One region of the Peribacillus phoenicis genome, then DNA from elsewhere that is predicted to be linked to it. Evidence: riboswitches for the same ligand, from Rfam matches in the RefSeq annotation. Region 1 holds a riboswitch; the other holds the start of a gene.
The links. Region 1 has a riboswitch for S-adenosylmethionine ahead of ABC374_RS22770 (5-methyltetrahydropteroyltriglutamate--homocysteine S-methyltransferase). Riboswitches for the same ligand answer to the same signal wherever they lie in the genome.

Region 1 (3,423 bases):
AATATTTCGAGGACTCCTTGCTCGAAGTGAAGGAAACGGGTGAGGGAATTAAAGGTACACTCTCAGTAGGTTCTGTACTTGCGTATATGTCTTATTTACCTGATAAAATTAATAGTTTCAAGAAAAAATATCCTTCCGTTTCCTTCAAAATATTCGCAGGAGATCCATATGAAATAAGTAATTATTTGGAGAATCAGGATATCGAACTTGCCATTGTTCATTTACCTGTCGAGATGAAGAGTCTTTCCAGTTTGAACTTAGGACAAGTGCCCAATGTTTTTGTTGTACCTGAGGATTGGGACAGCTTCACTTCGAAGGATAGGGTTCATTTAAAGGATATTGAAAACATCCCATTGCTTTTAGTGCATAGGGAAAAAGGACCAGGGATTTACGAGGAAATTATCGAGGAATTTAAAAAGCGGGAAATACAGCTAAATATTTTATGCGAATGCCATGATGTAAATGTTCTGCTCTCTCTGGTTGCCGCTGGAGTTGGGGCGAGTATTGTTCCGAAATCAGCTGTTTCACCCCATATTATAAAAGGAGTGAAAGTGCTGGATATTATCGATTCTTCAATTCAATCGAATATAGCCTTGGTTTTTAGACAAGATCGTTATCTTTCCAAAACGGCAAAACATTTTATTGAGTTGTTTTGAAGAAAAGCTAGGCCTTCCTAATGCCTAGCTTTTACTTTACATTTAAGGATGAATCATTCCCATACTTCTTTTGCTACATCAACGACGAATTTCAGCTTTTCCCATTGCTGTTCTTCGGTTAGCTTGTTGCCGTGATGGGTGGAGGCGAAACCGCATTGCGGGCTTAAGCATAATTGTTCGAGAGGAACGAAGTCTGAAGCTTCCTTGATGCGTACCTTAACTGCTTCCTTGTCTTCGATTTCTCCATTTTTTGAAGTGACGACACCCAGTACGACCTGTGCCCCGCCATTTGGAATGTATTCCAATGGTTTGAAATCCCCTGAGCGTTGATCATCATATTCCAAGAAGAATCCATCTACTTTTTCTTTTGCCAATAAAGTTGGGGCGATATGGGCATAGCTTCCTTCAAACGCCCATGTCGACTGGTAGTTTCCGCGACATAGATGGGTAGTGACGATAAGGTCTTCTGGTTTTCCTTCCAATGCGCCATTAATGACGCGAAGTGCAAGATCAATTAATTGTTCCCTCGTATATTTTCCATCTTTGAACTGGAAATCTGGAGCTGAAAGTCTGGCAATATATACATCATCCAATTGAAGATAACGCACACCTGCTTCATAAAAGGCTTTTAAAGCATGCTGATACGCCTTGATGATATCATTTGCATAATCTTCAATATCAGGGTAGATGTCTTCATTATGAATGCCTGCAGCAAATAATTGATTCGGACTGGGAATGGTTTGTTTGGCAACGGCACGTCCGTTCACGATTTTGTCCAATTCAATGAAATCACGAATGAAGGGATGTTCAGGGTTGAATGAAACCTTCCCGATATTGCGAACATTATATCTCTCTGTTTCCACACCATCGAATGTGAGGCCTTTTTCAGTTACATAACCCTCGATGCCATTTAAATGTTCGAGGAAGTCAAAGTGCCACCATGTTCGTCTGAACTCACCGTCCGTAACGGCCTCTAAACCAACTTCAATTTGTTTATCGACAATCCGTTTGATTTCTTCGGTTTCAATTTCACGAAGCCGCTCTGCTGAAAGGGTACCCTCCCTAAATTGCTTTCTGGCAATATGTAAACGTTCCGGTCTTAATAAACTTCCGACGTGATCGGCCCTGAATGGTGCTTTCGTTAATGTGATTGACATGTTGCATTCCTTCTTTCCTTTTAAAAATAAAAAACCTCTTCTTAAAAATAAGAAGAGGTGTTGGCAACAAAGCTATATACTCTTCTTATCTTCAAGTTTTTACACTTCTGGAATTAGCACAGTACATGAATAGTCTGTTGCTGAGGCATCAAAGGGCCAGTCCCTCCACCTCTCTGGATAAGAGTTGTCTATTAAATTAATTATGACTATACAGGTAGTTTTTATAAAGGTCAAGAGTTGGTGGTTGAATATTTAGAATATACCGTTTATTGATTCACGCTTAAATGTTAACGGCATCAGGTAATCCGGCATATGCTTTGAGTGGGGAGGGAATGCAAGGATGAGTCCATTCAAAAGCGGCATACCGATAACGGTAACTGAATCCATGATAGAGAGAATCATAAAAATGAAATCATATGGTCAGGATATTAAAGTCAAGATTACGCCTAAGCATATTGTGCTTTCCGGAACGATGGAAGTGAAAAAAATGATGTTTAAGAGAGACGTAGCTTTCCGGATTACATTGAAACCGGTTCATGTGGAAAAAAGAACGATTTCATTTGAATTAGTGGAAATGGAACCCATTGACAGGAATTTCATCAACCAAAGGATATTTAACAGACCGCCATTTTTTGAATATGAAAAAAGAGCGATCAAAATGAATGTTAATGCTTGGAGCATCGTGCGAAAAATTCCCATTGGCACAATTAAATCGTATGAACTCGTCGAAGGTGCATTGAAAATGAAACTTTCTTTATGATTTAAGGGGATATTTTACATATATCCTTAGCCGCAATCTATAAAGGGTGTGCCAGGTATGATAGTGTTAAGGTGACATGGTTCATGAAAAAAATGTGTTTGATAAATCAAGCTCTTTAAAATATACTAAATGACTTGAAGTTTTGAGTTTTTCTGGGAATGAGGAGGATAATGATGGATCAGAAGATTTTGCCTGCTTCAGCAAGCATGAAGGATTTTGAAAGATTTCTAGAAAGTTCCTATGAAATAGGTGTGTTTCTTGATTTGCATATCTCACAATTGAAAAATGTAAGTATGATGGCAAAGCAGCATAATAAGAAAATGATTTATCATGTCGATTTGATCCATGGCATAAGAAGTGATGAGTACGCGACAGAATTCATTTGTCAGGAATATAATCCATATGGGCTGATTTCGACTAAATCAAGCGTTATATTGAAGGCGAAGCAAAAGGGGGTCATTGCCATCCAGCGAATCTTTTTAATAGACTCACATGCGCTTGAGAAAAGCTATAAGCTGGTGCAGAAAACCAAGCCGGATTATATCGAAGTATTGCCGGGCGCTATGCCATGGATGATAAAAGAAGTGAAGGAACGATTGCAGACACCGATATTTGCAGGTGGCCTCATACGTACTTCGGATGAAGTCCTGAATGCCCTTGATGCCGGCGCCTCGTCAATCACCACTTCAAAAACTGAATTATGGGATATCGTCTAATAGGGGAAAATTGAAAAAAATTACAGAAAAATAGATTAATTTTTCACAAATTATTGACAGCGTTTTCATAACCTAGTATATTTTACAGTACAAGTTAATATATGTGACGGAGACTAGGAGATTCACAACAGATC
Region 2 (3,423 bases), 1.8 Mb from region 1:
CTTTAACGGCAAGCTCAGCTGAAATTTTATTTAGCTTGTAGGCAATCGTGCTTATTTGGTATTCCTCAAGAACGATGCTGGTCGCTCCAAAGGTATTTGTTTCAATGATATCTGCGCCCGCTGCTAAATATTTTTCATGAATGGTTTGGATGATTTCCGGTTGCGTCAGTGATAAATATTCATTACAGCCCTCGAATTGTTCCCCGCCAAAATCGTCTGCTGTCAAATTCTCCGCTTGAAGCATGGTTCCCATCGCCCCATCAAGTAGGAGAATCTTAGAATTTAACTGATCTTGAATCGCTTTTTTATTCATGTACTGCCACCTCTGATGTCTGTTTACTATCGACTTTTCTAATATATTTCGTAAGTTCCGCCGTCATTTCATAGCGAAGGAACGGAGTGATTAAATATATGCCCTTGAATTTTTCCCTTGCCGCGTCCACCAGTTCCCGCGCGATATTAACCCCTTCCATCCTAGACTTTACAGGGTCATCCCCCGCTAAAGCCATGGCCCTTCTTACGTTATCGGGCAATTTAATGCCTGGGATCTCATTATGGATGAATTCTGCGTTCCGGGTGCTTGTCAAAGGCATGATACCGATGAAAATCGGGGTTTCTAAATGTTTTGTAGCTTCATGTACTTCTTCGATTTGCTCCACCGAATAAATTGGCTGTGTCAAAAAGGATTGAGCACCGCAGGAAATCTTCTTTTCCATTCTCAGTACGGCTTTATCCAGATATTTCACATTGGGATTAAACGCTGCCGCAATTTTAAAATTCGCCCGTTGACCCAAACTTTGACCGGAATAGGAAAGACCTTCATTAAATTGTTTGACCATGCTTATAAGGTCAAAGGAAGATAAATCATAAACCGAAGTGGCACCAGGGAAGTCCCCTATTTTTGAAGGATCTCCGGTGATGATCAATAATTCATTCAGCCCCACCGTCTGCAGACCCATTAAATGTGACTGCAGGCCAATCAAATTTCGATCACGGCATGTTATATGCACCATCGGATTAATATTCAATTGGTTCTTTAGTAAGTTAGCCAGTGCATCATTCGATATCCTTGGTGAGGCAAGTGAATTATCCGCTAATGTAATGGAATCGACCCCTGCTTTTTTCAAAACCTCAGCACCGGTCATGAAGCTCTCTATTCCCAGCTTTTTCGGTGGATCAAGTTCAACTAGGATCGTCCTTTCCGTCTTGGCCTTTTCGTACAGTGGAAGTTCCAATTCTCTTTCGTTCACTTCAATTATTTCTATTTCACGGGGTTTCGTAATTTTCTCTTTTACAGGAGCAAAACTTCCAATTGCATTCTTTACAGCTTGAATATGCAGTGGAGTCGTTCCACAGCACCCGCCTATGATAGCGGCACCTTGCTCACGAAGTTCCAGGGCACTTGAACCGAAATATTCCGGCACAGCTTTATAGACGAGCCTTCCATCCACATAATCCGGGAGGCTGGCATTAGGGTATATGGCAATCGATGCATCCTTCGGCAAGCTCACTTCTTCCAAGGCCCGGATCATATGATGTGGACCGAGACGGCAATTCACCCCAACAACATCGGCACCCAATTGCTCGAGTTTTTGAAAGGCTTCATTTAAATGGATTCCATTTTGAAGATTACCCAGTTCATGCATCGAAACATTTGCGATGATCGGCAATCCGGTTTCATTTTTTACGATTTGCAGGACGGTTTCCAGCTCTTCCAGGTCATAAAATGTTTCCAAGAGAATCCCATCAGGGTTTTCCATCAACAGACTGTATAGCTGTTCACGAAACCCCCGTTTAATCTCTTCCATGCTTAAATCCGATTTCCTGATACTCCGCTGTGCCCCTATGGTACCGAAGACATACGCATTTCCTTTTGCCGCTTTTTTAGCAAGAATGACTCCCTGGCGGTTGATTCTGCTAACTTCATCTTCAAGTCCATACCGTTTCAATTTGTTGAAATTGGCTCCGTATGTATTTGATTGAAGGATATCTGCACCAGCTTCGAGATAGGCACGGTGGATGGACTCTATTTGATTTGGATTCGTGCAGTTTAATTCCTCATAACATTGATCGATGCCATATGAGTACAATAAGGTCCCCATTGCCCCTTCCCCAACCAACATTCTTTCTTTCACTTCTTTACGAAAATTCATCATTACACCCTCTCTCAAAAACAGTCCTGTTTTTGTCGTATTTTATGAGTATGAGAGAAAAGGAAAAAAACCTTCTCAAAGAAGAAGGTTTTTTGAAACATTCTCCTCATCTATCAAGCTCTGCTTGCTGGATTTAGCACCTTTGCCTAAGCTGGTTGCTGAGGTTTCTTCGGGCCAGTCCCTCCACCTCTCTCGATAAGATCCATTTATATAATTTTCACAAGATTTCAAAATTAGATTATATTTAATTTACATTAATAATCTGTCAATTTCAATACCTGATCGACATTTTTTTCACTTTTGCAAAAATGATTCAATCTTTTGCGGCTTTAACCCTCTTCAATATTCTTTGTTTCCAGTCTTCCGCTAACGAGTCTAGAGTAAGTAAAGCCTTAGCGCCTTCCAGGCCATCTCGTTTATGAAGGATTACCTCTGCTGCATAATGAACTGAAATTTTTTCTTGCAAACGATCTATTAGCACGATTTCGTTTTGCTTATTTATCGTTCCTTCTTGAAGTACTCTTGCAAAATATCCAGTGAAACTCGTTTTCAGCACGAGTTCCAAAAACTTAGGTTCTTGATTGAAGTGGGAAATGGTCGAACAAGGTATCCTTCCCTGGTTAATTTGAACAATCACTTCGCCTATTTGATAAATATCGCCGATATACGTGGCTTCTTCCCTCATCCCCGCTACAGTTAAATTTTCACCGAATGCTGGGATATCCAGCTTTTTAGAGAATTTTTCATTCCATAATGAATAATGCTCAAAGGGGTAAAAGCACAAAGCCCGATCAGGACCTCCATGGAACTTTACATTACCTACCCCATCACCAATTATGCCTGATTTAGTCACTGTCACATTATCATGTGCTTGTTTATCCATGGCAGAAAAGATATCGACATTCGAAAAAATTTCCTGTTTCGGCTTTCCGGCATGAAGTGATTTGATTTTTCCATTTTCCATTTTGCATCTTCCATTCATATTTAATTTATATCATCCTATATGTATAAATTATACTAAAAATCCATTTATTCTGTAGCTTTTTATAAGTATATGAAGTGAAAAAGCCACATGAGCCGTTAAATGGGCGAAATATCATTGATTTCCAGAAAAATTCATAGGATAGTTTCAGTAATTTTGTTGCTATTTCAGAATTAAATATGGTAGAATATGAACACAATATATAGTCGAAAACTACAACCGTTCGCCTATATGTTGATTTTCACGATTGAATTCCTCATTGTCGCTCTTTAGGGAGCGAATTTTTTT

Region 2: another riboswitch for S-adenosylmethionine. It lies ahead of ABC374_RS13825 (bifunctional homocysteine S-methyltransferase/methylenetetrahydrofolate reductase); the one in region 1 lies ahead of ABC374_RS22770 (5-methyltetrahydropteroyltriglutamate--homocysteine S-methyltransferase).

What each region holds. Positions count from the first base shown of each region.
Region 1 covers NZ_JBDFMF010000001.1:4,586,432-4,589,854, reverse strand. The annotation lists gene ABC374_RS22775 (LysR family transcriptional regulator) at 1-656, shown strand, start outside; gene ABC374_RS22770 (5-methyltetrahydropteroyltriglutamate--homocysteine S-methyltransferase) at 710-1,813, opposite strand; SAM riboswitch class I at 1,896-1,997, opposite strand; gene ABC374_RS22765 (hypothetical protein) at 2,154-2,573, shown strand; gene ABC374_RS22760 (glycerol-3-phosphate responsive antiterminator) at 2,747-3,289, shown strand.
Region 2 covers NZ_JBDFMF010000001.1:2,830,858-2,834,280, forward strand. The annotation lists gene metH (methionine synthase) at 1-313, opposite strand, end outside; gene ABC374_RS13825 (bifunctional homocysteine S-methyltransferase/methylenetetrahydrofolate reductase) at 306-2,153, opposite strand; SAM riboswitch class I at 2,257-2,355, opposite strand; gene ABC374_RS13830 (MOSC domain-containing protein) at 2,467-3,117, opposite strand.